DNA from 3 places in the Geodermatophilus sp. SYSU D00742 genome. Region 2 is predicted to be linked to each of the others. Evidence: predicted binding sites of a transcription regulator. Region 2 holds the regulator's gene; each other region holds the start of a gene.
The links. The regulator LexA, encoded in region 2, represses DNA repair genes until DNA is damaged. The targets are predictions, from matches to a motif close to TCGAACANNTGTTCGA.
Positions count from the first base shown of each region.

Region 1: ACI78V_RS15300 (DUF6504 family protein) is a predicted target of LexA. The motif match lies at 5,416-5,431, and genes of this name have one in related genera.
Region 3: ruvC (crossover junction endodeoxyribonuclease RuvC) is a predicted target of LexA. The motif match lies at 2,859-2,874, and genes of this name have one in related genera.

Region 1 covers NZ_JBJGYJ010000022.1:9,217-18,948, reverse strand. The annotation lists gene ACI78V_RS15330 (flavin reductase family protein) at 1-530, opposite strand, end outside; gene ACI78V_RS15325 (glycosyltransferase) at 527-1,669, opposite strand; gene ACI78V_RS15320 (carotenoid biosynthesis protein) at 1,666-2,475, opposite strand; gene ACI78V_RS15315 (phytoene desaturase family protein) at 2,472-4,130, opposite strand; gene ACI78V_RS15310 (GNAT family N-acetyltransferase) at 4,127-4,714, opposite strand; gene ACI78V_RS15305 (YbaK/EbsC family protein) at 4,788-5,300, opposite strand; gene ACI78V_RS15300 (DUF6504 family protein) at 5,527-5,853, shown strand; gene ACI78V_RS15295 (SAV_6107 family HEPN domain-containing protein) at 5,853-6,338, shown strand; gene ACI78V_RS15290 (DNA polymerase III subunit alpha) at 6,335-9,732, shown strand, end outside.
Region 2 covers NZ_JBJGYJ010000004.1:138,101-147,832, forward strand. The annotation lists gene ACI78V_RS04465 (hypothetical protein) at 27-452, opposite strand; gene ACI78V_RS04470 (TetR/AcrR family transcriptional regulator) at 565-1,191, opposite strand; gene ACI78V_RS04475 (hypothetical protein) at 1,364-1,504, opposite strand; gene ACI78V_RS04480 (TIGR03617 family F420-dependent LLM class oxidoreductase) at 1,580-2,620, opposite strand; gene ACI78V_RS04485 (hypothetical protein) at 2,663-2,809, opposite strand; gene ACI78V_RS04490 (PfkB family carbohydrate kinase) at 2,871-3,809, opposite strand; gene lexA (transcriptional repressor LexA) at 4,005-4,757, shown strand; gene ACI78V_RS04500 (hypothetical protein) at 4,940-6,001, opposite strand; gene ACI78V_RS04505 (phosphatase PAP2 family protein) at 5,973-6,722, opposite strand; gene hflX (GTPase HflX) at 6,849-8,339, opposite strand; gene ACI78V_RS04515 (hypothetical protein) at 8,493-8,738, shown strand; gene dapF (diaminopimelate epimerase) at 8,779-9,648, opposite strand; gene miaA (tRNA (adenosine(37)-N6)-dimethylallyltransferase MiaA) at 9,645-9,732, opposite strand, start outside.
Region 3 covers NZ_JBJGYJ010000014.1:71,420-81,151, forward strand. The annotation lists gene pdxS (pyridoxal 5'-phosphate synthase lyase subunit PdxS) at 1-127, shown strand, start outside; gene ACI78V_RS11910 (heparan-alpha-glucosaminide N-acetyltransferase domain-containing protein) at 162-1,268, shown strand; gene pdxT (pyridoxal 5'-phosphate synthase glutaminase subunit PdxT) at 1,280-1,939, shown strand; gene ACI78V_RS11920 (YebC/PmpR family DNA-binding transcriptional regulator) at 1,936-2,688, shown strand; gene ruvC (crossover junction endodeoxyribonuclease RuvC) at 2,895-3,461, shown strand; gene ruvA (Holliday junction branch migration protein RuvA) at 3,520-4,158, shown strand; gene ruvB (Holliday junction branch migration DNA helicase RuvB) at 4,155-5,276, shown strand; gene yajC (preprotein translocase subunit YajC) at 5,440-5,793, shown strand; gene secD (protein translocase subunit SecD) at 5,807-7,468, shown strand; gene secF (protein translocase subunit SecF) at 7,465-8,856, shown strand; gene ACI78V_RS11955 (adenine phosphoribosyltransferase) at 8,853-9,449, shown strand; gene ACI78V_RS11960 (RelA/SpoT family protein) at 9,540-9,732, shown strand, end outside.

The DNA of each region.
Region 1 (9,732 bases), on a different contig from region 2:
GGCTGCAGCTCCTCGATCCGGGGCCGGCCGTCGCGGACCGCGCGTTCCCACACGCTGATCACCTCGACCCGGCCGAAGACGACGGTGCTGTCACCCAGCCGCAGCGTCGAGTGCAGCGTGCACTCCACCGCGACCGGGGACCCGGCCACCCGCGGCACCGACACCCGTTCGCCCGGCTCGAGCCGCACGCCGCACTCGTCGGCCTCGCTCACCCCGCGCGGGAAGTCCGTGCCCGTGGCGTTGACCTGCTCGAACAGCCACTCCGGGGTCAGGCTGACGGTGAACTCACCCGTGGCCTCGACGTTGCGCAGCGAGTCCTTGCGCCCGACGGAGGTGAACTGCACGACCGGCGGGTCGACGCAGGCCACGGTGTAGAAGGAGTGCGGCGCCAGGTTCACCACCCCCTCGGCCGACCGGCTGGTCACCCAGGCGATCGGGCGGGGCACGACGACCGAGTTCAGCACCCGGTAGAAGGCGCCGCTGTCCATGGTCGCCGGGTCGAACTGCACGCGGGTGGTCGGACCGGTCACCGGGCCATCGTCTCCCGCACCGCCCCGGTGGCGCCGACCGGGCGGCCGCGCCAGGACAGCGAACCCCGGCGCCGTCCGGCCAGCGAGCCGGCCAGCAGGACGTCGAACAGCAGCACCGACAGCGGGTGGGCGAGGGAGTCCGGCCACACCCGCGTGCCGGTGACCGCCGCCGACACCGCCCGCCCGGCGACCCCGGCCGCGTAGCCGGCCAGCCCGGCCCGGGAGCCCCGCAGGGCGGCGAGCGCGGGGAGCACCTCTACCGCGGTCAGCCCGGCGGCGACCGCGGCGCTCGCCACCGGCGACCCGCCGACCGAGGCCCACAGCGACTTGGCGTACCCCGCGCGCAGCTCCGGCCAGCCCGAGTACATCCGGCACGCGGCCAACCGCGACCCGTCGGCCGGCGCCGCCCGGCCCCCGGCCCGCTTCACCGCCCGCGCCAGGGCGACGTCCTCGATCACCTCCCCGCGCACCGCGCCGTGCCCGCCGGCGGCGGCGTAGCCGGCCCGCGTGAGCACGAGGAATTGCCCGTTGGCCGCGGTCAGCGACGGTCGGGGGGAGCGCTCGGCCAGCCGCAGGGGCAGGGTGGTCATCCACAGCCAGGGGCCGAGGGGCTGCACCAGCCGCTCGGCGAGCGTTCCGGTGACCGGCCGGGGCCAGGGGGAGACCAGGGCCAGGCAGTGCCGGTCGAGCAGCGCCACCGCCCCGGCCACGGCGTCCGGGAAGAGCCGGACGTCGGCGTCGACGAACACCAGCACGCCGTCGTCGGTGCCGTGGTCCTCCGCGGCCGCGCCGACGGCGCAGGCGTGCGGCTTGCCCAGCCAGCCCACCGGCGGCTCCGGCGCGGTCACCAGCCGCACCCGCGGGTCGGTCACGGCGCGGACCACCGCCGCGGTGCCGTCGGTGGAGCCGTCGTCGACGACCACCACACGCAGGTCCGGCACCCCCTGCTGCGCGAGGACCGCCGCCAGGCAGCCGCCGACCTGCGCCTCCTCGTCGCGCACCGGCAGCACGACCGTCACCGGCCGGCGCACCGGCGGCGGGTGCCCCGGGGGACGGCGCAGCAACGCGGCGTTGACCGCGGCGTGCAGCGCACCGGCGACGGCCACGCCGGACAGGACCGGCAGCAGGCGCCCGCTCACCGGCTCGGGGTCCGCCGGGTCTGGACGGCCAGCGCCACGAGGACGGGGACGGCGAGGACGACGCCCCACGCCGCCGAACCCGGCAGGCCCAGCCAGCCGGCGTGCGCCAGCGCCCCGCCCAGCGTCATCCAGCCCAGGGCCAGCAGCGGGGCGCCGTCACCGACGCGGGCGGGCGTGGCCGCGGTGCGGGCGACGAGCACGTCGAGCAGCGTCATGAGCACCAGCCCGGCCAGGAGCCAGCCGGCCAGGTTGGTCAGCGGCACCGTGTCGATGCCGGGGAGGGACGGCTGCGGGTGCGCCCACGTCCAGTAGCCGGCCTGCACCATCTGCGGGTCGAGCACGACGTCCCAGGCGGCGAAGACCGCCGCGGCGACGGCGACGCGCGCCGGCCGGCGCCGGGACGGACGCAGGCCACGGGTCAGCCGGGCGCCGAGCAGCCAGCTCGGCCAGGCCATCATCAGCCAGGCCAGCGGCACCAGGAACGGGACGCCGAACAGCGTGGGACCCAGGTCGTCGCTGTAGGTGTACTGCCCGTACGGGACGCCGGTGGCCAGCCCCACGGCCTCGAAGGCCACCGCCGTCGCCGCGGTGACCAGCAGGACGCCGACGCCGGTGCGCGCGCCCCGGCCGAGCCCGGCGTGACCGACCGACAGGGCGGCGCCGAGCAGCACGATGGTCCAGCTGACGGTGTTCCGGACCTCACCGGCGGTGAGCGGGTAGGAGATCGCGACCAGCACCAGCAGCCCGGCCAGCGCCCAGGGCACGACGTCGGCGGCGCGGCGCGACCGCGGCACGGCGAGGGTCACCGCCGGCTCCGCACCCGGCGGGCCAGCCGGCCGGCCGCCTCGCGGGCCCGCTGCGGCAGCCGCCGGTCGCCGAGCACGACGCGGGCCGCCGTCCTGCCCGAGTTGCCCGACACGCCGCCGCCGGGGTGGGTCGAGGCGCCGGCCAGGTAGAGGCCGGGCAGCCCGGGCACCCGGTAGCCGGACAGGGCCGGGGTGGGCCGGAAGGCGAACATGCTGGCCAGGCCCATCTCCACGTGCATGACGTTGCCACGCAGGAGGGACAGTTCCCGCTCCAGCAGCACCGGCGTCTGGACGTACAGTCGCTGTACCGAAGCGGCGAAGCCGGGAGCGTAGCGGTCGACGGCCGCGACCAGACGCTGCGCCTCGGTGTCGGCGAGGGCGTCCCAGTCCGCGCCGTCGGCCGGCTCGTACGGGTACCACTGGCCCCAGACGGTGACCACGTGCTGCCCGGGTGGGGCGAGGGTGTCGTCGGTGGCCGAGAAGCACATCGCCAGCGGCACCGGCTCCCGCGGCAGCCGGCCGGCCCGCCAGTCGCCGTGGGCGGCGGCCAGCTGCGCGCGGTCGGTGCACAGCAGCTGCAGCCCGCCCTGGGCCAGCTCCTCGGGCACGCCCGGGTAGACCGGCGGGGAGTCGGTGAGGGCGCGCAGCACCAGGCCGAAGCCGTTGCCCAGCGGCGGGGCGGCGTCGGCCAGGGCCGGCGGGGCGTGCTCGCCGGCCAGGTCGCGGGTCGCCAGCACGTGGCAGGCGGCGACGACCACCGGCGCGGCGATCCGCCGTCCCGACCTCGTCTGCACACCGGCCACCCGGCCGTCGTCGACGAGCAGCCGGGCGGCGCCGTCGCCGAGGGTCACCCGCCCGCCGTCGGCCTCCAGCCGGCGGCGCAGGGCGGCGGTCAGGCCCCCGGAGCCGCCGACGGGGTGCCCGGGCGGGACGTCGTGCAGCAGCGTCGCCCAGGCGACCATCGCCGCGGTGCCCGGCTCGGACGTCGGTGGCCCCGACTGCGCGCCGAACCAGGCCAGGGCCGCCTTGAGCCGCTCACTGGTGAACCAGCGGTCCAGCAGCGCGTCGCCGGACCCGAGGAAGTCGACGGCGAGGTCCCCGCCGGGGGTGCGCGGCCGGCCCTCGGCCGGGGCGCCGAGCGGCCAGAACGAGCGCAGCAGCCCGGCGGCGTCCGGCCGCCGGCCGAACGAGGCGACCACGGCCCGGCTGCGGGGCGCCCACACCTCGACGAAGCGCCGGTAGGCGGCGGCGTCGGCGGCGCCGCAGGCGGCCTCGATCGAGGCGCAGGTGGCGTCCAGGTCGACGGAGAAGACGAGTGGCCGGCCGTCGGGACCGGGGGCGCCGGGGGAGGGCGCGGGGGCGAAGCCCCAGGGGTCGCAGTCCAGGTAGCGCAGGCCGTGCGCGACCAGGTCGAGCTCCTCGACGATGCCGCTCTGCCGGATGATCACGTGCGCGCTGGAGCCGCGGTCGACACGGACGCCGGGCCACCGCTCGACGGTGGAGACCGCGCCGCCCAGCACCTCGTCGGACTCGACCACCTCCACGGCCAGCCCGGCGCGGGCCAGGTAGCAGGCCGCGACCAGCCCGTTGTGCCCGGCGCCGACGACGACGGCGTCAGTGGTGACGTCGGCGGTGGCGGTGGCCTCGGCCCTCACGCGCGGTCGGACCGGGGGGCCGGCGGCCGCAGCGGCAGACGGGCGCCGAGGATCGCGAAGGGCCGTGAGTCACCGGGGAAGTGGTGGTTGCGGGCGAGGTCGACGAAGCCGTCGGCGTGGTACAGCCGGAAGGCCTTGGTGTCGTTGTCCGGGGTCGACAGCAGCGCCGCCGGGTACGGCAGGTCGGCCACCAGCGCGTGCAGGAGCTGTCGGCCCAGCCCGCGGCTCTGGTGGTCGGGGTGCACGTGCAGCTCGCAGACCTCGAAGGCGCCCGGCAGCCAGCGCTTCGCCGTCCGCCGGTCCAGCGCCGCGCGCACCTGGTCGTGCCACCACTGCCCGGGGGCCACGAGGTAGCCGTAGCCGAACCCGACCAGTTGCTCGCCCTCCGGTGTCTGGACGAAGGCCCCCACGGCCCGGAAGCCGGGGCGCTCGGTGTGCTGGATCGCGTAGCCGTAGCGGCCGGCGACGACCGACGGTGAGTAGCCCATGGCCGCGCCGTAGATCGCCAGGGCGTCGTGCATGTGCTCGCGCAGCCAGGTGGTGGGCAGCTCGGTGACCCGCGCGGCCGGGGTCGTGCCGGTCACGGTGCCTCCCCGTCGGCGCCGGGCGCCCCCGTGCCGGTGGGCGCCCCGCCCGTGCGGGACCGCACGTGCCCGGTCACGAGGACACCACCCCCACCGGGGTGAGGGGGCCGGTGCCGACCTCGGCTGCGGTGCCACAGGTCAACCGGAGCAGCTCCTCGTAGGTGGTGGGGAAGACCGCGTGCGGGTGCCCCGCCGCGACCCACACCCGCTCGTGGCGGGCCAGTTCGATGTCGACCAGCGTGCCGATGGGCTCGGGGTGGCCGATCGGGGCCACGCCGCCGATGGGCTGGCCGGTGTGCCGGCGGACGAAGTCGGGGGAGCCCGGCCGCATGCGGGGGACCCCGAGCAGCGCGGCCACCTGGGGGACGTCGACCCGGTGCGCGCCGCTGGTGAGCACGAGCAGCGGCACGCCGTCGACGTCGAAGACCAGGCTGTTGGCGATCGCACCGACGGGGACGCCGAGCTGTGCGGCGGCCGCGGCGGCGGTGCGGGCGCTCTCGGGCAGCTCGAGCACCTGCCCGGCCGCACCGGAGTCGGCCAGGAGCCGGGCGATGGCGGCCACCCGTGGGTGCTCGGGTCGGCTCATGGGGCCGATCCTGCCATCGGCCCGGGCGGCCCGCCGCCGCGCGCGGCGCGGGGTCCGCCCATTCCTGCGCGTCCCGCTTGACGCCGTCGGCAGGGTCCGGTCTACTCGACGTCGTTCGAACACGCGTTCGAACGACGTGCCGGCCTCCCACCGCTCCCGGGTCCTTCCCCACCCGGAGCGGTGGACCGGGGCCGGCCGGTCGGCGCAGAGCGGTGGGGAGTCTGTCATGAGCCGGGTGCTGGGTGGGGTCGGCGGTCGGGTCGGCGAGGAGGTGCAGGTCGAGCGGGGGCCGCTCGGTCCGGCACAGTTCTGGCGCGGGCAGTCGCGGTACGTCGTGGGCGAGCTGCTCGACTCGTGGGTGGAGACGGCGCCGTGGTGGCAGCGCGACGCCGCGGTGGCCGGTGGCGCCTCGGCCGAGCTGGTCGCCACCCGTGAGGTGTGGCGGCTGGAGGCGGTCCGGGCCGGCCGGTCACGGATGAGCTTCGCCGGCGTCTTCGACCTGACCTGGGAGCCGACGGTCAACCGGTGGTCGCTCGTGCGGGTGCACGACTGATGGGCGCCGCCCACGTCATGGCCGACCAGCTGCCCCTGCCCCCGCCGCTGCCCGCTGCGGCCGTCCAGCTGCTCGACCAGGCCTCCCGGGCGCTGGACGAGGCGGCGGCGAGCTCCGACCCCCGGCAGCGTTACGCCACCGCCCACCTCGGCGCCCTCCGCGCCGCCGCGGCGGTGCTGGCCGCCCGCACCCGTCCGGAGGGCGGCCGCCGCCGTCCGCGCAGCGCCTGGGTGCTGCTCGGCCAGGTCGCCCCGGAACTGGGGGAGTGGGCCACCTTCTTCGCCGCCGGCGCCGCCAAGCGGGCCGCTGCCGAAGCCGGGCTGTCCCGGGCGGTCACCGAGCGCGAGGCCGACGACCTCGTCCGCGACGTCCGCGCCTTCCTCGCCGTGGTCGAGAACAGCCTGGGGGACACCCCGGTGGCCGAGTCGCCCCGGCGGGCGCGCCCCCGGGTGGTCGGCGGCTCCGAGCACCGCCGCCGGAGGTGAGTGCCGACCCCTTCGTCCACCTCCACGTCGCCTCGGGCTACTCCATGCAGTACGGGGCCAACCACCCGGCCGACCTGGTGAACCGGGCCGCCGAGCACGGCATGCGTGCCCTGGCGCTGACCGACCGCGACGGTCTCTACGGTGCGGTGAAGTTCGCCCTCGCCTGCCGGGCGGCCGACGTGCGCCCGGTCTTCGGGGTGGACCTGGCCGTGGTCCCGGCGGTCGACTCGACCGTCCCGCCGGCCCTGGCGCCGGTCCTCGGGGAGGGACACTCACCGGGGCTGACCCGCGCGCGCCGGCCGGGTGCACCTGCCGTGCCGGCCGGCGCGGGCCGCCGCGTGCCGGCCCGCGGCGGGGCCAGCGTCGACCCGCGGCTGCCCCGGGTCACCTTCCTCGCCAGGGACGGCGCCGGCTGGCGCTCGCTGTGCCGGCTCACCAGCGCCACCCACCTGCGCGGTACGCGCGGCGAGCCGGTGAGCTCGCTGGCGCTGGCCGCCGAGCACGCCGCGGGGCTGGTCGCGCTGCTGGGTCCCGACTCGCCGGTGGGGCGGGCGCTGGCGGCCGGCCGGGCCGACGTCGCCGCCGCGCGGCTGGCGGCCTGGCGCGCGGTCTTCGGCGCCGGGTCCCTGGTGCTGGAGGTCGTGCACCACCGCGGCCGGGGCGACCGTTCCCGCGCCCGGGCGCTGATGCGCTTCGCCGCCGCCGAGGGGGTGCCGGTGGTGCTGACCAACGCGGTCCGCTACGTCGACGCCCTCGACGCGCCCACCGCCGACGTCCTCGACGCCGCGCGGCGGCTGGTCCCGCTCGACACCCGGCACGTCGACCGGCGCACCGCCGAGGGCTACCTGAAGTCGGGCAAGGAGATGGCCGAGGTCGCCGAGGACCTCGTCGGCCCCGACCGCGACGCGGTGCTGCGGTTGCTGGAGCGCACCGCCCGGCTGGCCGAGCAGTGCGCCGTCGACGTCCGGGCCGACCTCGGCATCGGCACCGTCCGCTACCCCGAGCTCGACGTGGTCACCACCCCGGCCGAGCAGGGGATGAGCCCGTCCCAGGTGCTGCGCGCCCGCTGCGAGGCCGGGCTGGGCCGGCGCGGGATGGCCCTGACCGAACGGGTGCGGGTGCGGTTGGAGGAGGAGCTGGGGGTCATCGACGCCCTCGGCTACCCGTCCTACTTCCTCACCGTCGCCGACGTGGTCGACCTCATCTCGAGCTTGAGGGTCCGCGCGGCGGCGCGTGGGTCCGGCGCCGGCAGCCTGGTCACCTACCTGCTCGGCATCTCCGACGTCGACCCGATCCGCTACGGCCTGCTGATGGAGCGCTTCCTCTCCCCGCTGCGCCACCAGCTGCCCGACATCGACATCGACGTGGAGTCCGCGCGCCGGATGGAGGTCTACGACGCGGTCATCGACCGCTTCGGCGCCCACCGGGTCAGCTGCATCTCGATGATGGACACCTACCGGGTGCGGCACGCCATCCGCGACGTCGGTGCCGCGCTGGGCCTGCCGCCGGCGGAGATCGACGCCGTCGCCAAGGCCTTCCCGCACATCCGGGCCAACCAGGTGCACGCCGCGCTCAAGGACCTCCCGGAGCTGCAGGCCAGCCGGCTGGGGTCGCGACGGTCCGGCGGCAGCGGTGGTCTGGACCTGCTGTTCGACCTCGTCGCCCGGCTCGACGGCCTGCCCCGGCACATCGCCTTGCACCCGTGCGGGGTGCTGCTCTCCGACGCCACGCTGCTCGACCGCACCCCGGTGGAGAACAGCTACCTCGGGTATCCGATGAGCCAGTTCGACAAGGACGACGTCGAGGAGCTCGGGCTGCTCAAGCTGGACCTGCTCGGCATCCGGATGCAGTCGGCGATCGCGCACGCCCTCGACGAGGTGGCCCGGATCGACGGCGAGACCGTCGACATCGACGCGGTGCCCCGCGACGACCCGACGACGTTCGAGCTGATCCGCAGCACCCGGACCCTCGGCATGTTCCAGATCGAGTCACCGGGACAGCGCGAGCTGGTCGGCAAGTTCGGGCCGGAGACGTTCGAGGACATCATCATCGACATCTCGCTGTTCCGCCCCGGGCCGGTGAAGAGCGACATGGTCACCCCGTTCCTCATGGCCCGGAACGGCTGGCGGGAGACGGTCTACCCGCACCCCGACCTCGCCTTCGCCCTCGAGGAGACCGCCGGGGTGGTGGTCTTCCACGAGCAGGTGCTGCAGGTCGTGGCGCGGATGACCGGCTGCACCCTGGCCGAGGCCGACGAGGTGCGCCGGGCGCTGGGCGAACGGGACGCCCACCCCGAGGTCCGCGCCTGGTTCGTGCCGCGGGCCCTGGCCGAGGGCTACCCGCCGGAGGTGGCCGAGCAGGTGTGGGAGGTGCTGGTCGCCTTCGGCTCGTTCGGCTTCTGCAAGGCCCACGCCGCGGCCTTCGCCCTGCCCACCTACCAGTCCGCGTGGCTCAAGGCGCACCACCCGGCGGCCTTCCTGGCCGGGGTGCTGACCCACGACCCGGGCATGTACCCGAAGCGGCTGATCCTCGACGACGCCCGCAACTTCGGCGTCCGGGTGCTGGGCCTGGACGTCAACGCCTCGACCGGCGTCTACCGCGTCGAGCGGATCCCGGGCGGCGAGGACGACGTCGGGGCCGGGGCCGGTGTGGCCGACCCGCCCGGCTGGCGGCGTCCGGAGTGGATGCCGGCGTCGATGCCCGACCCGTCGCGGTACGGCATCCGGCTGTCCCTGGCCGACGTCAAGGGCATCTCCGACGACGAGGTGGCCCGCGTCGTCGCCGGGCAGCCCTACCGCTCGCTGACCGACTTCTGGCACCGGGCGTCGGTGTCCCGGCCGGTGGTGGAACGGCTGGTGCTGGCCGGCGGCTTCGACTCCCTCTACGGCTTCGGGGTGCGCGACCGCGAGGCAGGCCGACCCACCCGCACCAGGCGGCAGGTCACCCGCCGGGACCTCCTGCTCCAGATCGGTGAGCTGGACCGGTGGAGCCGCAGCGGCGCGAAGGCGGGCTCCAGCGGGCAGCTCACCCTCGACCTCATGGGGCTGGAGCTCCCGGAGGAGGAGGCCGGTGCGGAGGAGCCGGGCCTGAGCTGGGCGGCGAGCAGCGGGCTGCCCGAGTTCACCGACGCCGAGCTGGTCCGCGCGGAGCTGGAGGTGCTGGGCCTGGACGCCAGCCGGCACGTCGTCGACTTCTACCGGCCGTTCCTCGCCGCGATCGGCGCGGTGCCGGCCGGGGACCTGCTCGGCAGCCGCAGTGGCGCGGAGGTGCTCGTCGCCGGGGTCAAGGTGGCGACCCAGACGCCGCCGATCCGGTCCGGACGCCGGGTGGTGTTCGTGACCCTCGACGACGGCACCGGCTGCACCGACTCCACCTTCTTCGAGGACGCGCAGGG
Region 2 (9,732 bases):
GCCCGTGTCCTGGGGGCCGGGCCCGGCTACTCGTCGAGAACGGGACCGGCCTCGTGGTGCGGGTGGCCGTGAGTGCGCTCGCGCTGCTTCATCCGCGCCTCGTAGACGTGCCGGTCGCCGTCGGCCAGCTCGGTGCGGGCCCGCTCGTCGAAGTCGCGGAAGACCGACCAGTAGTTCGCGTCGTAGTCCTCGACGATCTGGAAGGTCCACCGGTCGGCGATGACGTTGCGGCCCACCAGGTCACGGTCGAGGTCGTCGGCCAGCTGCGTGTGGCCGGCCTCGCGGAACAGCTCGACGGCGTCCTGCAGGAGCAGGTCGGCCTTCCCCGAGTGCTGGTGGAAGCCGTAGAGCTGGCCGCGGGCCTGCTCGATCGTCTCCAGGGCCTCGGAGAGCTTGCCGAGGCCCTCCACGGTCGTGTCGTCGAGGTCGGGGCGGCTGCGGTCGGTGCTCACCGCCCCATCGTGCGGGGCACCGCGCCGGTCCGCCGGACGACCGTCGAGGAGGGGGCCCGCAGCGACGCGCGGTCGAGGCGTCGGGGTGCGGTCCCCGGGACCCCCGAGGGGCTCAGCGGGCGGCGATCGCGGCGTCGATGAGCCGCTCGGCGAGCGCGCGGCCGTGGGCGGCGGGGCCGTCGGGGCCGAGCAACCCGCCGGAGAGGTACATCCCGTCGATGATCAGGTGGACCTGCGCGGCGAGGTCGTCGCCGGCGCCGGGCGCGACCTGGTCGGCGAGCCGCTCCAGGCGGGCGTGCAGCTCGAACTTGTAGTCGGCGGCGGCGCTGCGCGCGGGGTGCTGCGGGTCGTCGTACTCGCTGCTGACGTTGGTGAACGGGCAGCCGCGGAAGCCGGTGCGGGTCACGTCCCGCTCGACGGCGTCGACGACCGCCAGCAGCGCGGCCCGCGGGTCACCCTCGAGGCGCACCAGCTCGGCGTCGATGAAGGCGAGCACGGTGGCCGCCTTGCGGGCCAGGTAGGCGCCGACGAGGTCGTCCTTGCTCTTGAAGAGCCGGTAGACCGTCATCTTGCCGAGCCCGGTCTCCCTGACCAGTTCGTCCATGCCGACGCTGCGGGAGCTGCGGCTGGCGAAGAGCCGCTCGGCGGTGTCCAGGACGATGGCCTGCCGCTCGGCCCGGCTCCGGCGGACGGGAACCGAGGCGTCGTCGGCGGCGAGGGGGAGGGCGGCTGCGGTCACGTCGGGGATGCTGCCCCAGCCCGTGACGGATCAGTTCGCGGCACGCCGGGATCCGGCGCCGGTTGGTCGCAGTGAGTGACGAGAGGCGCCCGGGCTGGCCGGGACCCCGGGGATCGGTGGGACGCGTGTGACGATGTGTGACCGTCAGGCGACCTACCGATCCCCGGTCGGGTCAGGCCCGGCGTACCCGGCGGGGGTTGGCCAGCATCCGCGCCACCGGGACGGCGGAGGCCTGCTGGGCCTGCGACTCGTCTGCCTGGCGCTCGGTCGGGGTCTCGTCGATCACTCGCATGTCGCGCTGCGTGTCCTCCATGCCACCCAGCGTCCCCCGTCCGAGGGCCGCGGAAACAGACCCGATACGGTGAGTTGAAGCCGAAACGCTGAGAGATCAGTCACTCCGCGTGTGCGCCGGGCCGCCTCCCAGGGCCGCGACGAGCGAGTCGGCGGCCGCCGGACAGGACGGCCCGACCGTGGACGCGCTGAACCGGTCGACCAGCCCCTCGAACCGCTCGCGCACCCGGGCCCCGACGTCCGCGGGGTCGGCGACGACGGCGAACGCGCCCAGCACCTCGTCGTCGACCAGGTCCCGCATCGCCGTCCAGCGGTCCTCCCGACGGCCCACCGACAGGGTGTGCAGCTCGTCGGCGAGGTCCTCCCAGCCGTGCAGCTCCAGCACCGGCCGGTAGGCCGGGGTGCTGCCGTAGAACGCGATCTGGGCACGGACGGCGGCGGCCGCGGCGTCCCGCTCGGCGCCGGTGTCCCCGGTGACGACGAACCCCGGCAGGCTCACGGTGACGTCGGTGCGCGCCCGCCCGGAGACCGCGAGCCCCTCCTCGAGCGCCGGCAGCGTGCGCTCCCGCAGGTAGCGGGCGGTGGTGAACGCGTGCGCGAACAGCCCGTCGGCGACCTCGCCGGCCAGCCGGGTCATCGCCGGCCCGACCGCGGCCAGGTGCACCGGCGGCCCACCCCACTCGTGCGGCTCGGGGCTGAAGACCGGTGTCATGAGGGTGTGCGTGTAGTGCTCGCCCCGGAAGCGCAGCGGGGTGCCCTCCTGCCAGGCCGTCCAGATGGCCCGCAGCGCGGCGACGTACTCGCGCATCCGGGGCACGGGGGAACTCCACGGCATGGAGAACCGCCGCTCCACGTGGGCGCGGACCTGGGTGCCCAGCCCCAGCACGAGACGGCCGCGGGTGTAGCGCTGCAGGTCGTGCGCCGTGGCGGCCACCGTCATGGGGGAGCGGGCGAAGGCGACCGCGATCGCCGTCCCGACCTGCAGCCGGGTGGTGGCCCGGCCGGCCACCAGGAGCGGCAGGAACGGGTCGTGGTCGGTCTCGGAGGTCCAGACGCCGGCGTAGCCGCGCCGTTCCAGCTCGCGGGCGACCCCGGGGACCTCGTCGAGGTCGGCGGGCAGGGTGGCGTCGAGCAGCACGGCCCCGGAGCCTGCCGCACGGGCCGCCCCGCCCGCCAGCGCTCAGGGGGTGTCCGCACCCTCGCCGGGCAGCTCCTGGCCCTCGGCGGGCTCCTCGCTGCGCGGTGTGCGGCCGTCGGCCGTGTCCTCGCCGGGCGGGTCACCCTCGGCGCGCTCGGCGGTGCGGGGCGGGCGCTCCGGGTCGGTCATCGTCGTCCTCCTCGGTCGGCTCGGTCCGGTTCGCCGGGCCTGTGCCCGGGGGACCGGCTGCTCAACCGCGCAGCGTGGTGGCCGGCGGCAGCTCGCGGCGCAGCCGGGTGACGGCCCCTGGCCCGGGCAGTGCGCCACGGGCGCCGGGCCCCGTCGTGGACAGCGCGGCGGCGGTGACCGCGACGGCGACCGCCCTGGCCGGTGCGGCCCCCTCGGCCAGGGCCGCGCCGAGCGCGCCGCAGAAGCAGTCGCCGGCCCCGGTGGTGTCGACCGCCCGCACCGGGGGCGGGGCCTGCAGCAGGGCCGGGCCGTCCGCGGGCACCAGCAGCGCGCCGCGGGCCCCGAGGGTCACCACCACCGTGCCGGCCCCGAGCGAGCGCGCCAGCTCGGCGAGCTCGGCAGGCGTGCGGTCGGCGGGTGCCGCGCCGGACAGCGCGACCAGCTCGTGCTCGTTGGGCACCAGCACGTCCACGCGGGCCAGCAGCTGCGCCGGGAGCGGCTGGGGCGGGGCGGGGGTCAGGACGACCGTGCCGGCCGCGGCGGCCGCGGCGGCCGTCACGGTGGCCAACGGCACCTCGAGCTGGAGCAGGACCACCCGCGCCCGGCGGACGGGATCGACCTCGACGTCGGCCGGGCGGAGCTCGGCGTTGGCGCCCGGGACGACGACGATCAGGTTCTCGCCGCTGCCCTCCTCGACCGGGATCGTCGCGCTGCCGGTGGGTGCCTGCGGTGTCCGGAGCACGTGCCCGACGTCGACGCCGACCCCGGTGAGCGCCGCCAGCTGCCGCTCCCCGGGCGGGGGGGGGGGGGGGGGGGGGCCGCGGGCGCCCCCCCGGCCCCGCCCCCCCCCCCCGCCCCCCCCCCCGCCCCCCCCCCCCCCCGGCCCCCGCTTCACCCGGGACTCGTCGGGCACGGGGACCGCCCGGAGTCGGGGCCGCCACGGCACCTGCACCGCGTCGTCGAAGTCCAGCACCGCTCGCTGCACGCCTGCCACGACCACTCCTCCCGCCGATCACCGAGACCGTCGAACAACTGTTCGAACCGGACGTCTGTGCGTTGTCTACCGGATGGCTCCGACGAAAGCCACACCGACCCGGGGCCACTTCGAACACGTGTTTGATCGTGCGCCTCCGGCGCGCTACCGTCGGCCCGAAGGACGAGACGCGCTGCTTGGGCAGGCGACGAGGAGGCGACGGTGGCGGAGAAGAGCGGTACGTCGGGGCGCCGCCGGCGGACGGCGGTCCCGGCGGCGACCACCGAGACGGCGGCCGTGCGCACGTTCCCCGACCGGGGTGAGGCCGGCGATGGCCTCACCCAGCGTCAGCGGCGCGTGCTCGAGGTCATCCGCGACTCGATCGAGCGCCGGGGCTACCCGCCCTCGGTGCGCGAGATCGGCGAGGCCGTCGGCCTCTCCTCGGCGTCCTCGGTCGCCCACCAGCTGACCGTGCTGCAGAAGAAGGGCTGGCTCCGGCGCGACCCGAACCGGCCCCGCGCACTCGACGTGCGCCTCCCGGGGGACGCCACCGGCGAGCCGGTGCAGCCGGCGGCGGTGGCGGGTCCCGAGGAGACCCCGGCCCCGACCTACGTGCCCCTCGTCGGCCGCATCGCCGCGGGTGGCCCGGTCCTGGCCGAGCAGGCCGTCGAGGACGTCTTCCCCCTGCCGCGCGAGCTGGTCGGCGAGGGCACGCTGTTCATGCTCAAGGTCGCCGGCGACTCGATGGTGGAGGCCGCGATCTGCGACGGTGACTGGGTCGTCGTGCGCCAGCAGCCGACCGCCGAGAACGGCGAGATCGTCGCCGCGATGCTCGACGGCGAGGCCACGGTGAAGACCTACAAGCGCCGCGACGGGCACGTGTGGCTGCTGCCGCACAACCCGGCGTACGAGCCCATCCCCGGCGACGAGGCCACCATCCTGGGGCGCGTCGTCACGGTGCTGCGCCGGGTCTGAGGTCCGGCCGGATCGGTCCGCCGGGGTCCGCCGCCCCGGCGGACCGTCTGCGCGTCCCCGCGCCCTCCCACGGCCCCGCCCCACGTCCGGGCGCCGCGCGCGGCCGAGCCCGTGGCCTCCTGTCCGACGGGCCCCTTGACCTGCCCGGTCCACCCCCGTCCCGGCCGGGCCACGTCGGCCGATCAGGTGCGGCGGCGCAGCTTCCCGCCCACCCACACGAGGGCCGTGGCGATCACGGCGGCGACCACCGCGGTCGGCACGAGCGGGATCCCCCCGTCGGAGGCGGTCAGCAGGCCGGGCAGCCCGTCGTCCGCCGACGCGGGCGCCGCAGCACCCGCGCCGACAGGCGCCTCCGGGATCGGGACGACGGTCACGTCGCTCGGCACACCCTCGCCCGCCACGACGACCCCGTTGCCGTCCGCGGTGAAGCTGATCGCCTCGCCCTGCGGTGCGTCCGGCAGCGCCAGCCGCACCGGCTCCGCCGCGAACGCCCCTGCGACGTCAGAACCCGACAGCGGCCACACGTAGGCGTCGGTGTACGTCCGCAGCGCCAGCCGGCTCCCGTCGGCCGACACCGCTCCCCCGGTCACCATGAGCTGACCGGCTCGTCCCACCGGACCACCGGTGGTGCCGGTGAGCGTGAACTCCACCCCACCCACCTCGGTGAGGGCCACCGTCCCCGACTCCACCAGCGCGGTCACCGGCCGGTAGACCGCGCTGGCGCCGAGCACCTCCTTGGAGACGAGGTAGGGGGTGCCGTCGGGCGCCAGCAGCAGGGCCTCGACGTCCCGCGGGCCGTCGGGGTAGGTGAGCCGGTGGACCGCGGTGCTGCCGTCGGGCCGCAGCGCGATCAGCGCGACCGTCTCCCGGGTGCCCTGGTTGTCCCCCGTGTCGGCCAGCCACACCGTCCCGTCGGCACCGACGGCGAGGTCCTCGGGGTCGTAGGGGTCCATCGGCGCGCTGCGTACGGTGAGCACCTGGCACGTGGCGTCCAGCACGAAGACGTCGAGCTGCTGGCCGCCGTCGTTGATCGCGAGCATCCGGTCGCCGACCACGACGAGCCCGGACAGCTCCGGCAGGCGGGGATCGGTGATCTGGCACTGCGTCGTCGGAGCGGGCGGCGCGGAGTCCTCGGCGGACGCCGGCGGAGCGGCTGCGAGGACGAGCGTCATCGCGAGGGCCGCGCCCGCGCCGAGACGTCGCCCTGCGGCGCCGCTACGCGGATGGCCGGCCAGCTCGGGCACCGACCCAGCGTGACAGCACGACTGCGTCCAGCGCGTGAACCACGCCCAACAGCAGGATGCCGACCGCCGCGCCGACGACGGCGTCGGTGACCCAGTGGAAGTCCAGCGAGACCATCGCGACCCCGGTCGCCACGGGCCCCGCCACGCTCAGCAGCCGGAAGGTCCGCTGCACGGCGGGCGCGAGCCGGAACTCGACCGCCTGCCAGCGGGCCACCCCCCACATGAGGACGGCGTTGGCCACGTGCCCCGAGGGGTAGGAGGCGCCGTCCCGGTGGAAGAACGACCCCGGGTAGGCCGGTGCGGTCCGGCCCGTCCCGTACTTGAACCCGTAGACGACGACGGTCAGCAGCGCGAGGGCGACGAGTACGCGCAGCAGCGGGACGACGCTGCGCCGTCGCCACACGAGGTGGGCGACGAGGCCGGCCAGGACGATGAGGATGAAGCCGCGACCGCCGAGCTGGGTGACGGCCCAGACCGGCCAGTAGGCGGCGGAGTCCTTGAGGCCCCAGGCGCTGACCACCTCGGAGACCCGCAGGTCCATCCGCTCCAGCACGCCCCGGCTGAGCAGGTCGACGGTGACCCCGACGGTGACCAGCAGGGCGAGGGAGAGCAGCCACCACGACGGGCGGCCGGCGGTGACGACCCGCTGGTACGGCACGGACCGGGCGTCGTCCGCGGGCCGCTGCCCACCGGTACGCCGCTGCACCGCGCCGCTGGTCACACGGCTCACGGTACCGGCCCGTGACGTGCCCGTGACCTCGCCCGACCGGGCCAGGCGTGCCGCGCAGCGCCACCGGGGCGCGCGCGTGGCACCGGCCGGGCGACCGGTGCCACGCGGCAGCGCCGGTCAGACCACCGGCGCGGCAAACTCCTCGAGGGCGGCGGCGAGTGCGCCGTCCACGCGGGCGGTGAGGCGGGTCCCCCCGGCCTCGTGCAGCTCGCTGAGCACCTCGCCGTCCCGGTGGACCCGGGCGACGAGGTCCCCGCGGCCGTACGGGACGAGCACGTCGACCTCGACGTCGGGGTGCGGCAGCCGGGCCGCGATGATCTCGCGGAGCTGCTCCATCCCCTCGCCGGTGCGCGCCGACACCCAGACCGCGCCCGGCAGCGCCCGCCGCAGGGTCAGGACGTCGTCCTCGGTCATGGCGTCGACCTTGTTCACCACGATGAGCTCGGGCACCGCGGCCGCGTCGATCTCACCGAGGACCACGTGGACGGCGTCGATCTGGCCCAGCGGGTCGGGGTCGGAGCCGTCGACGACGTGCAGCAGCAGGTCGGCGGCGGCCACCTCCTCCAGGGTCGACCGGAACGCGTCGACCAGCTGGTGCGGCAGGTGCCGCACGAAGCCCACGGTGTCGGTGAGCGTGTACTCGCGGCCGTCGGGCGACTGCGCCCGGCGCACCGTCGGGTCCAGGGTGGCGAACAGCGCGTTCTCCACGAGCACGCCGGCACCGGTGAGCCGGTTGAGCAGGCTGGACTTGCCGGCGTTGGTGTACCCGGCGATCGCCACGCTGGGGACGGCGTTGCGCCCCCGGCTGGACCGCTGCGTGGCCCGCGCGGTCGCCATACCGGCGATCTCGCGACGCAGCTTGCTCACCCGCGCGCGGATCCGCCGCCGATCGGTCTCGATCTTGGTCTCACCGGGACCGCGGGTACCGATGCCGCCACCGCCGGCGACGCGGCCACCGGCCTGCCGGGACAGCGACTCACCCCAGCCGCGCAGGCGCGGCAGCATGTACTGCATCTGTGCGAGCTCGACCTGCGCCTTGCCCTCCCGGCTGGAGGCGTGCTGGGCGAAGATGTCGAGGATCAGGGCGGTCCGGTCGACCACCTTGACCTTGAGGATCTTCTCCAGCTGGTTGAGCTGGCCCGGCGTCAGCTCGCCGTCGCAGATCACCGTGTCGGCGCCGGTCGAGGCGACGATGTCGCGGATCTCCGCGGCCTTGCCCGAGCCGACGTAGGTGCCGGCATCCGGCTTGTCGCGCCGCTGGCTCACCGCCTCCAGGACCTCCGACCCCGCCGTCTCGGCCAGCGCGGCGAGCTCGGCGAGGGACCGGTCGGCGTCGGCCTGCGTCCCCTCGGTCCAGACACCGACCAGCACGACGCGCTCCAGGCGCAGCCGGCGGTACTCGACCTCGGTGACGTCGGCGAGCTCGGTGGACAGTCCCGCGACCCGGCGCAGCGCACCACGCGCCTCGAGTTCGTAGGAGCCGGTCGTGTCGTCCGGCTCGTCCCACTGACCGGCGGGTGCGGGACGGGTCGCCTCGTCGACCGGGGCGGCCCGCACGGCGCGCTCCCCGTCATCGTCGAGAACGGCGCGGTTCTGTGCTGTCGTCATCGTCTCCAGCGTGGCACGGCCCGGCAGAGTGGGCACCTGAGTTGTCATCGCCCGGTACAACACCGGGACCGCCGGGGACCATCCCGCGCCGGTCAGGCGTGGCCGGGGCCTCGCCGGGTAGGGGCGGACGACGACACCCCGAGGAGGTCAGAGATGAGCGAGAGCGGCAGCAGCAGCCTGGGCGCCAACGAGGAGATCGACGACCCGGGCCGCGACCCCCAGGGCCTCAACCCACCGCGCAACCCGCTGTCCGGTGGTCTCGGCAGCACGACCGGCGGGCCCGACCAGGACAGTGGCCGCGGCGAACCGAAGGGCAGCCCGGGCATCGCCGGGCAGTCGATGATGCCGGAGTCCCCGGAGGAGACGGAGAACACCGGCGAGGGGAGCGCCCGGGGCTGAGTCACGACCGGCGAGCACCCGGCGGGTGGGCCCTGGGCCCTCAGCCCCGGAGCCACTCCCGCGTGAGGGAGCCCGCGGCCACCACGACGGCGGGGCCGCTGAGCACCGTCGTCCGCTCGTCCACCCGCACCGAGAGGCGGCCACCCGGGACGTCCACCGTGACCGTCCCGGTGGCCGCGCCGGCGTCCTCGAGGGCGGCCCAGGCGGCGGCGCAGGCGCCGGTGCCGCACGAGCGCGTCTCCCCCACCCCGCGCTCGGACACCCGCAGCCGGATGTGCGCACCGGGCTCCAGCACGTCCACGAACTCGACGTTGACGCCCTCGGGGAACAGTTCCGCGTCGACCGACGGCGCCGCCGTGAGGTCGAGGGTGTCGACGTCGACGTCGGTCAGGCAGGCCAGGTGCGGGTTGCCCATCGACACCGCCCGGCCGGGGAACGCCGCGCCGTCGAGCACCGCCTCGCCGTGTCCGAAGGGCCGGGCCGGGCCCATGTCGACCCAGTACCCGCCGTCCGGCGCGGCGCCCACCCGACGTGGGCCGCCGCGGGTGCCCACCCACACGCCGCCGGCACAGGCGGCCCGGTCCACCAACCCCTCGGTGACCAGCACGTGCAGGAACAACCGGATCCCGTTGCCGCACATCTCGGCGTGCGAGCCGTCGGCGTTGCGGTGGTCCATGAACCACTCGCACCGGCCGAGGGCCTCCCCCAGCACGGCGGGGGCGTCGGGGACGTGCGCGCTGCGGACGACGCGCAGCACGCCGTCACCCCCCGGCCCGGCGCGGCGCTCGCAGAGCCGGCGGACCATCGCCACGTCCAGCCGGTCCTCCGGCCAGACGGTGCCGTCGGGGTCGGGCAGGACGACGAAGTCGTTCTCCGTGCCGTGGCCGATGAGCACCCGGTCTGCGTTCACCCGTCGATCGTAGGTGCGCCGATCAGCGCCTCCGCCGCGTCGGCCAGGTCGGGCCGGGCGGCGTCGAGCCAGTTCGTGGCCGCG
Region 3 (9,732 bases), on a different contig from region 2:
GGCCACCACCTTCTTCGACGACCCCGCCGTGATCGCCAAGGTCTCCCGCGGCCTGGGCGAGGCCATGGTCGGGATCAACGTCGCCACGCTGCCCGAGGGCGAGCGGTACGCCACCCGCGGCTGGTGAGCGCCGGGGCGACCAGCGCCGGCGAGGGGCCCGCGTGACCCTGCAGTCCACGCGCGTCGCCGACCGGCCCACCGGGGAACGCCCGGTGCCGGGTCGCATCGCCGGCCTGGACGTCGCACGCGGGCTCGCCGTCCTCGGGATGTTCGGGGCCCACCTGGGTCCCCGGGGCGACCTGGGCTGGACGCCGGACTCGTGGGCCCCCGTCGTGGAGGGCCGGTCGTCGATCCTCTTCGCCACCCTGGCCGGGGTGTCGATCGCGCTGCTCTCCGGCGGCGCCACCCCGGCCTCGGGCCGGGAGCTCGCCCGGGCGCGGTCCCGCATCCTCGTGCGGGCGGCCTGGGTGTTCGCCATCGGCGGTGTCCTCGAGGTGCTCGGCACGTTCGTGGCGATCATCCTCGGCGTCTACGCGGTGCTCTTCGTGCTGGCGCTGCCGTTCCTGCGGTGGTCCCGCCGGTGGCTGCTGCTGCTGGCCGGGGTCGTCGCGGTGGCCGGGCCGTTCCTCGTGCTCGAGATCGGCCAGTGGGTGACGGCCCAGGACCGGTCGCGGTCGGCGTTCGCCTCCCTGACCGTCACCGGCACCTACCCGGCGCTGATCTGGTGGTCCTTCGTGCTCGTGGGCCTCGCGGTCGGCCGCAGCGACCTCCGCTCCCCGCGGGTGCGGGCCTCGCTGGTGGCCGGCGGTGCCGTCGCGGCCGCGGTGGGGTACCTCGGCGGGTGGCTGAGCACCGCCCGGGTCGGACCGGGCCGCCCCCTCACCGGGATGGCGCAGGGGTTCGGCCGGGACGGCACGTGGGACGCCGCGTGGTTCGCCGGGGCCGAGCCGCACAGCGGGACGCCGTTCGAGCTGATCGGCTCGGCCGGGGTGGCGGTCGCGGCCATCGGCCTGTGCCTGGTCCTGGCCGACGTCCTCCCGTGGCCCACCTGGCCGGTCGCCGCTGTCGGGTCGATGGCGCTGTCGGTCTACACGGCGCAGATCGTGGCCATCTGGCTGCTCGACCTCCCGACCCAGCCGGGCTGGGACGTGTGGGTCCGCTTCACCCTCACCGCCCTGGTGGTGACCTCGGTCTGGCGCCTGCGGCTGGGACAGGGGCCCCTGGAGCGGCTGCTCACCTGGAGCTCGACCCGGGTGGCCGGGCCGTAGCCTGGTGCGTCGTGCCCGACACCCGCGCTCCCGTCATCGGCGTGCTGGCCCTGCAGGGCGACGTCCGTGAGCACCTGGCCGCCGCGCGCGCTCTGGGCGCGACCGCGGTCACGGTGCGGCGTCCGGAGGAGCTCGCCGGGGTCGACGGCATCGTGCTCCCCGGCGGCGAGTCGACGACGATCGGCAAGCTGGCCGACCGGTTCGGCCTGCTGCAGCCGCTGCGCGCCGCGATCGCCGGCGGGCTGCCCGCCTACGGCTCCTGCGCCGGGATGATCCTGCTCGCCGACCGGCTGCGGGCCGCTCCGCCCGACCAGGTGACCGTCGGCGGGCTCGACGTCACCGTCCGCCGCAACGCGTTCGGCCGGCAGGTGGACTCCTTCGAGTCCGAGGTCGCCCTCGAGGGCCTGGCCGGGGGGCCGGTGCACGCGGTGTTCATCCGGGCGCCGTGGGTCGAGGAGGCCGGGCCGGGGGTGCAGGTGCTCGGGCGGGTCGTGGGCGGCGAGGCCGACGGTAGGATCGTCGCCGTCCGCCAGGGCGACCTGGTGGCCACCAGCTTCCACCCCGAACTGACCGGGGACCGCCGGGTGCACGCGCTGTTCGTCGACATCGTCCGCCGTCACCTGGCCCAGAGGGCCGGCGCGTCAGCCGGGGACGAGAGGGGACACCCGTGAGCGGCCACTCCAAGTGGGCGACGACGAAGCACAAGAAGGCCGGCATCGACGCCAAGCGCGGCAAGCTCTTCGCCAAGCTGATCAAGAACATCGAGGTGGCCGCGCGCACCGGCGGCGGTGACCCCGCGGGCAACCCGACCCTCTACGACGCCATCCAGAAGGCGAAGAAGAGCTCGGTGCCCAACGACAACATCGACCGCGCGGTCAAGCGCGGGGCGGGCCTGGAGGCCGGCGGCGTCGACTACCAGGGCATCACCTACGAGGGCTACGCCGCCGGTGGTGTCGCCGTCCTGGTCGAGTGCCTCACCGACAACAAGAACCGGTCGGCCATGGAGGTGCGCACCGCCATGACCCGCAACGGGGGCTCGATGGCGGACCCCGGCTCGGTCGCCTACCTCTTCTCCCGCAAGGGCGTGGTCGTGGTGCCCAGGACCGACACCGTCGACGAGGACACCGTGCTCATGGCCGTGCTCGACGCGGGCGCCGAGGAGGTCCGGGACCAGGGCGACTCCTTCGAGGTCGTCTGCGAGCCCGCCGACCTCGTCGCCGTGCGCAGCGCGCTGCAGGACGCCGGTATCGACTACGACTCCGCCGAGGCCGGCTTCGTGCCCAGCGTGACCGTGGAGCTCGACGAGGAGGCGGCCGGGAAGGTCTTCCGCCTCATCGACGCCCTCGAGGACTGCGACGACGTGCAGAACGTGTACGCGAACTACGACGTGTCCGACGAGGTCCTCGAGAAGGTCGGCTGAGGACTCGCGGACCCGCCCGTCGGTACCCGCCCCGCTCCGGGCGGGGCGGGCCCGGGCAGCGGCTGCCGCCCGGGCCGTCGACGGGCGAGACCTCCCCACCGGGCGGGCGCACCGGCGTCGACCGACCGCGTGTTGCCTGGCCTCCCGTCGGTGGGGGCGGTTAGCGTGGGTCGAACACCAGTTCGGCTGACGGCGGGAGGGCCTCCATGCGGGTGCTCGGGATCGACCCGGGCCTCACCCGGTGCGGGTGGGGCGTGGTCGACGGGCGGCCCGGCGCGCGGCCGGTGGCGGTCGGCGTGGGCGTGGTCCGCACCGCGGCCGAGCTGGACCTGGAGCTGCGGCTGCTCGAGCTGCACACCGCGGTGACCGGGCTGCTGCGCGAGCACCGGCCCGACGTCGTGGCCATCGAGCGGGTCTTCACGCAGAACAACAAGGGCACCGCCACGGGCACCGCGCAGGCGGCCGGGGTCGCCGCGCTGGCCGCGGCGCAGGCCGACCGGCCGGTCGCCTGGCACACCCCCAGCGAGGTCAAGGCGGCCATCTCCGGCAGCGGCCGCGCCGACAAGGAGCAGGTCACCCTCATGGTCACCCGCGTGCTCGGGCTGGCGTCCGCGCCGAAGCCCGCCGACGCCGCCGACGCGCTGGCGCTGGCGGTGTGCCACGTCTGGCGTGGGCCGGCGCAGCAGCGGCTGCGGGTGGCGGCGCTGGCCGGGGGCATCGGTGCCCCGGTGCGCTCCACCACGCTGCCGCGGTGGACGGGCGTGTCGCGGTGACGTGCCGGGGGAGCGTCCGGCGACGGACGGCGCAGCAGGGCACGACGGGAGGGACACGGTGATCGCGAGTGTGAGCGGCCGGGTCGCGGCGGTCTCGCCCGACGGCGCCGTGGTGGAGGTCGGCGGCGTCGGGCTGGCGGTGCAGTGCACGCCCGGCACGATCGCGCGCCTGCAGGTGGGGGAGAGCGCCCGGCTGTCGACCAGCCTGGTCGTCCGGGAGGACTCCCTGACCCTGTACGGCTTCGCCGACGACGACGAGCGCCAGCTGTTCGAGCTGCTGCAGACCGCCAACGGCGTGGGTCCGCGGCTGGCGCAGGCGGTGCTGGCGATCCACCCGCCGCGCGAGGTGCGCCGGGCGGTCTCCATGGCCGACGTCAAGGCGCTCATGCAGGTGCCCGGCATCGGCAAGAAGGGCGCCGAGCGGCTGATCCTCGAGCTCCGCGACCGGCTGGGGGCCACCACGACCGACACCCAGCTGGACGGGCCGGCGACCGCGGGGCTGCCCCCGGTCACCCCCGTCGCGCCGTGGCGGGACCAGCTCGCCTCCGCCCTCGTCGGCCTGGGCTGGACGAGCAGGGAGGCCGACGGCGCCGTCGCCGCGCTCGCGCCGATCGCCGATGAGCAGGTCGTCGCGACCGGGTCGGTGGAGGTCGCCGTCCTGCTGCGCCAGGCGCTGCGGATGCTGGGCCGGTCATGAGCTCACCGTTCGACCGGCAGCTGTCCGCGGCCGAGGCCGGCGCCGCGCGGTACGACCCGGTGACGGCCGAGGCCGGTGACGACGAGCGGGTCGTCGAGTCCGCGCTGCGGCCGCACTCCCTGGCCGACTTCATCGGCCAGCCGAAGGTGGCCCGCCAGCTCGACCTCGTCCTGGAGGGCGCGAAGCGGCGCGGCCGGCCGCCGGACCACGTGCTGCTGTCCGGCCCGCCCGGGCTGGGGAAGACCAGCCTCGCGCTGATCATCGGCTCGGAGCTCGGCACGTCGGTGAAGATCACCAGCGGTCCGGCGATCGAGCGCTCCGGGGACCTCGCCGCCATGCTGTCCAACCTGGCGCCCGGCGACGTGCTGTTCATCGACGAGATCCACCGCATCGCCCGCCCGGCCGAGGAGCTGCTGTACATGGCGATGGAGGACTTCCGGGTCGACGTCGTCGTGGGCAAGGGGCCGGGCGCGACCGCCATCCCGCTGGAGATCAACCCGTTCACCCTGGTCGGGGCCACCACGCGCGCGGGGCTGCTCACCGGCCCGCTGCGCGACCGGTTCGGTTTCGTCGGGCAGATGGAGTTCTACGAGCCGGCCGAGCTGCAGCAGGTGCTGGCCCGCAGTGCCGCGCTGCTCGGCGTGGAGCTCACGCCGGAGGGGTCGGCCGAGATCGCCGGCCGATCCCGCGGGACGCCCCGGATCGCCAACCGCCTGCTGCGCCGGGTGCGCGACTACGCGGAGGTCCGTGCCGACGGCCGGGTGACCCGCGAGGTCGCCCAGGCCGCCCTCGCCCTCTACGACGTCGACCACCTGGGTCTGGACCGCCTCGACCGCGCCGTCCTCGAGGCGCTGGTCATGCGTTTCGGCGGCGGTCCGGTCGGCGTCGCCACCCTCGCGGTCGCCGTGGGGGAGGAGCCGCACACCGTCGAGGAGGTGTGCGAGCCGTTCCTCGTCCGCGCCGGGCTGCTGGCCCGCACGCCGCGTGGCCGGGTGGCCACCGAGGCCGCCTGGCAGCACCTGGGCCAGCCGGTTCCGCGCGGCGGCATCCCCCTCGGGCGGGTCACAGCAGACCCACCGGCCCCGGGATCGTCGTCAGAGACCCTCTTCGACGCCTAGACTGCGGGACGCTGGCGCGCAACCCGTCCGGCCGCGGCCGCGCGCGTCCCGCCCGGTCGCCGTGCCCGGCCGTCTGCGTGCCCCGCAGCCGACGCACCCGAGCGGTCCCGTCCCGGACCGCACCCACCGCGCGAGCACCGCGCGGTAGAGAGGCACATCAGTCGTGGAGCAGTACTTCCCGCTCGTCCTCCTGGCCCTGGCCTTCGTCCTGCTCATCGTCCTGCCGGCCCGGCAGCGCAAGCGGATGCAGGCCCAGGCCCAGGCGATGCAGGAGTCGCTGACCCCGGGCACGCCGGTGATGACCACCGCCGGTCTGCACGGCACGGTCGTCGCCCTCGGGAACACCACCGTGGACCTGGAGATCGCGCCGGGGGTCGTGGTCACCTTCGCCCGGCAGGCCGTCCTCGAGGTGCGCAAGCCGGCCGTCGCGGGCCCGGTCGCCACCGACGACCCCGCCCTGCCCGGGGACGACACGACCGGCCCGGCCGACGGCGGCCCGACCGGCCGCGTCCAGTAGGCCGGAGCGCCCCGTGGCCCAACGCCAGCTCCCCGCGCGGAACTACTTCGGCGCCTTCCTGCTGATCGTGGCCGTCCTCTACGGCCTCGTCTTCTTCACCGGCGACACCCGCACCCCCCAGCTCGGGCTGGACCTGCGCGGCGGGACGACGGTCACGCTGACCGCGCGGACCCCCGACGGCCAGGCGCCCGACCCCGAGGACCTCGAGCTGGCCCGCCAGATCATCGAGCAGCGGGTCAACGGCCTCGGTGTCGCCGAGGCCGAGGTCGTCACCGAGGGCGACGCGAACATCGTCATCTCCGTCCCCGGCGACGACGGCGACCAGGCCCGCGAACTCGGCCAGACCGCCCAGCTGCGGTTCCGCCCCGTCCTGGCCGGCCCGGAGCCCGTCGTCGTGCCCGAGGAGGGTGCGCAGCCCACCGACGCCGCGCAGCCCACCGACGCCGCCCAGCCCACCGACGCCGCCCAGCCCACCGACGCGGCGACCCCCACGGACGCCGCCACGCCGACCGACGCCGCCCCGGGCGACGCCGTGGACGACCCCGCGCTGGACCCGGACGCGCCCCCGGTGACCCTGGAGCAGGCGCAGGCGGCGTACGCCACCCTGACCTGCGAGGGCGAGCCGACCGGCTCGGTCGACCGGTCCGAGGACCATGTCGCCGCCTGCTCGGAGGACGGCACCACCAAGTACGTCCTGGGCCCGGCCATCCTCGAGGGCACCGACATCGTCGACGCCAGCGCGGGCACCCAGGCGACCACCGGCGAGTGGGTCGTGCTGCTGGACTTCAACGCGACCGGCCAGGAGACCTGGGCGACGTACACCGCGGCCAACGTCGGCAAGAACGTCGCCTTCACCCTCGACGGCCGGGTCGTCTCCGCTCCCACCATCCAGGGCGCGATCAACGGCCAGACCACGATCACCGGCCAGTTCGACCAGGCCGGCGCCGAGCAGCTGGCCAACCAGCTGCGCTACGGCGCGCTGCCGCTGACCTTCGACCAGGCGACCGCGCAGTCGATCTCCACCGAGCTGGGTGCCGAGCAGCTGCGGGCCGGCCTCATCGCCGGCGCCATCGGCATCGCGCTGGTCTTCGTCTACGCGCTGGCCTACTACCGCCTGCTGGGCCTGGTCATGATCGCCAGCCTCGTGCTGTCGGCGGTGGTCGTGTACGGCGTGCTGGTCCTGCTGGGCCGGCAGATCGGGTTCACGCTGAGCCTCGCCGGCATCGCCGGGTTCATCGTGTCGATCGGCATCACGGCGGACTCGTTCGTCGTCTACTTCGAACGCCTCAAGGACGAGATCCGGGACGGCCGCACCCTGCGCTCGGCGGTGCCCCGTGCCTGGGTGCGGGCCCGCCGGACGATCCTGTCGGCCGACGCGGTCAGCTTCCTGGCCGCGGCGATCCTCTACGTGCTGGCGATCGGCGACGTGAAGGGCTTCGCGTTCACCCTGGGCATGTCCACGGTGCTCGACCTCGTCGTCGTCTTCCTCTTCACCCACCCGTTGATGGCGGTGCTCGCCCGCTTCAAGGGCTTCGGCACCAGCCGCTTCTCGGGCCTGGGCAGCAACCTCGACCGACCCGGGCGACCGGCCGGGCGCCGGCCCGTCGCCGACCGGCAGCTGGTCGGCGCCACCAGCGGGGCGCGCGCCACCGCGCAGGACAGGAGCGACTCATGACCGGCCGCGACGGCCGTCCCGTGGACGACGAGCTGCCGGTGGGCACCGACGCCGACGAGGCGCAGGACACCTCCCGGGTGGCGGACGACGCCGCAGCGGCCGCGGACGACGCCGCCCTCGACGAGGCCGGCCTGCCGCGCGAGGGCGAGCACGGCACCCGCCGTCCCGCCCGGCGCGCGTCGCTGGCCCACCGCCTCTACAACGGGGAGGCGGGGCTCGACGTCGTGGGCCGCAGCCGGCTGATCTACCGGATCACCGCCGTGGTCGTGCTGCTGTGCCTGCTCGCGATCGTCTTCCGCGGCTTCAACTTCGGCATCGACTTCGCCGGGGGCAACAGCTTCCGGCTGCCGGGCACCGAGCAGCAGCTCGCGGAGGTCCGCGAGGCAGCGGAGGACGCCGGCGCCGACGTCGCCAGTGCCCAGGTGGTCGGCGGCAACACGGTGCTGCTGCGCACCGGCGCGCTGGACAACGACGGCGAGCGGGCCGTCGTCGCGGCGGTGGCCGACGCGGCCGGCATCGAGCCGGGGCAGGTGAGCCCGGAGTCGGTCAGCGCCGAGTGGGGCAGGGACATCACCGACCAGGCCGTCTTCGCCCTGGTCGTGTTCCTCGTCGCCGTCACGCTGTTCCTCGCGGTCCGCTTCCAGCCCAAGATGGCGATCGGCGCCATGGCCGCCCTGGTGCACGACATCGTCCTGACCGCGGGCGTCTACGCGCTCATCGGCTTCGAGGTGACGCCGTCGACGGTCATCGGCTTCCTCACCATCCTCGGGTTCTCCCTCTACGACACCGTCGTCGTCTTCGACAAGGTCGACGAGAACACCAAGGACGTCGCCCGCAGCGCGCGGATGACGTGGGGCGAGGCGGCCAACCTGGCGGTCAACCAGACCCTCATGCGGTCGATCAACACCTCGGTGATCGCGCTGCTGCCGGTGGCCGGCCTGCTGTTCGTCGGCGCCGGGCTGCTCGGCGTCGGCACGCTCAAGGACCTGGCGCTGGTGCTCTTCGTCGGCCTGGCCGCCGGCACCTACTCCTCGATCTTCCTGGCGACGCCGATCGTGGCCGACCTCAAGGCCCGGGAGCCGGAGATCCAGGCGCTGCGCAAGCGGGTGCAGGCCCGGCGGTCGTCGCAGTCGCGCGATGCGGGTCCCCGCCCGGTGCCGGGTGCAGCGCCGGTGGCCAGCGCCCGCCGCGCCGGCACGGCCCGCCGGTCCGGCGGGGTGGCCCTCGCCGAGCGCGAGGACGACCTCGGGCCGGCGCAGGCCGACGTCGTGGTCGAGTCGCCCGCGTCCGTGCGCCCCGAGCCGCGCTCCGGTGCGACGGCCGCGCCCCGGCCTGGTGCCCGGCCGCAGCGCCCGGGCCGTCCGGCCGGGGGGAAGAAGCGCCGGTGAGCGCCGGACCGGTCGACGAGGCCGCCGCGGTGCCGCTCGACGAGCTGATCGCCGGGCTCACCGTGGACGTCCCGGACCACCCCGAGCCGGGGGTGGTCTTCCGCGATCTCACGCCGGTGTTCGCCGACGGTCCCGCCTTCCGCCGGATGGTGGACGCGCTCGCCACGCCGCAGCTGGCCGACCCCCGCGCCGCCGCGCTCGGGGACCCGGCGGACGGGCCCGCCTTCGACGTCGTCGTCGGCGTGGAGGCCCGCGGCTTCCTGCTGGCCGCCGCCGTCGCCCTGGACGCCGGCGTCGGCGTGGTCCCGGTCCGCAAGGCCGGCAAGCTGCCGCGCGAGCGCATCGCGGCCGACTACACGCTGGAGTACGGCACGGCGACGCTGGAGCTGCACGCCGACTCCATCCGTCCCGGCCAGCGGGTGCTGATCGTCGACGACGTGCTCGCCACCGGCGGCACCCTCGGCGCGGCCGTCGCCCTGGTCGAGCAGCTCGGCGGTGTGGTGACGGCCATCTCGGTGGTCGTGGAGCTGGCCGCGCTGGGCGGACGCCAGCGGCTGGCACCGCACGCCGTGCACGCGCTCTGGACCACCTGAGCGGGAGAGCGCCGACCGTCGGGGGCCCGGCGACACGCCGTCCGACTAGCATGGTGAGGGTCGTCCCTCCTACGGCCTGCAGGAGTCGCCATGGGCCCCGACGCCGCCACCAACGTGGCTGGTCCGCGGGCTGACGCCCCGGCGCTCCCGGCGGGCACGGGCACCGAGTCCCCACCGGGCCCCGGTCAGCGGCCGCCGCTGCCCAGCCGCCCGGCCGTGCGCCGTCCCGACGACGTGGGGTCCGAGCCCCCGGGCGACGGCGAGTCACCCGGCGTACCCAAGC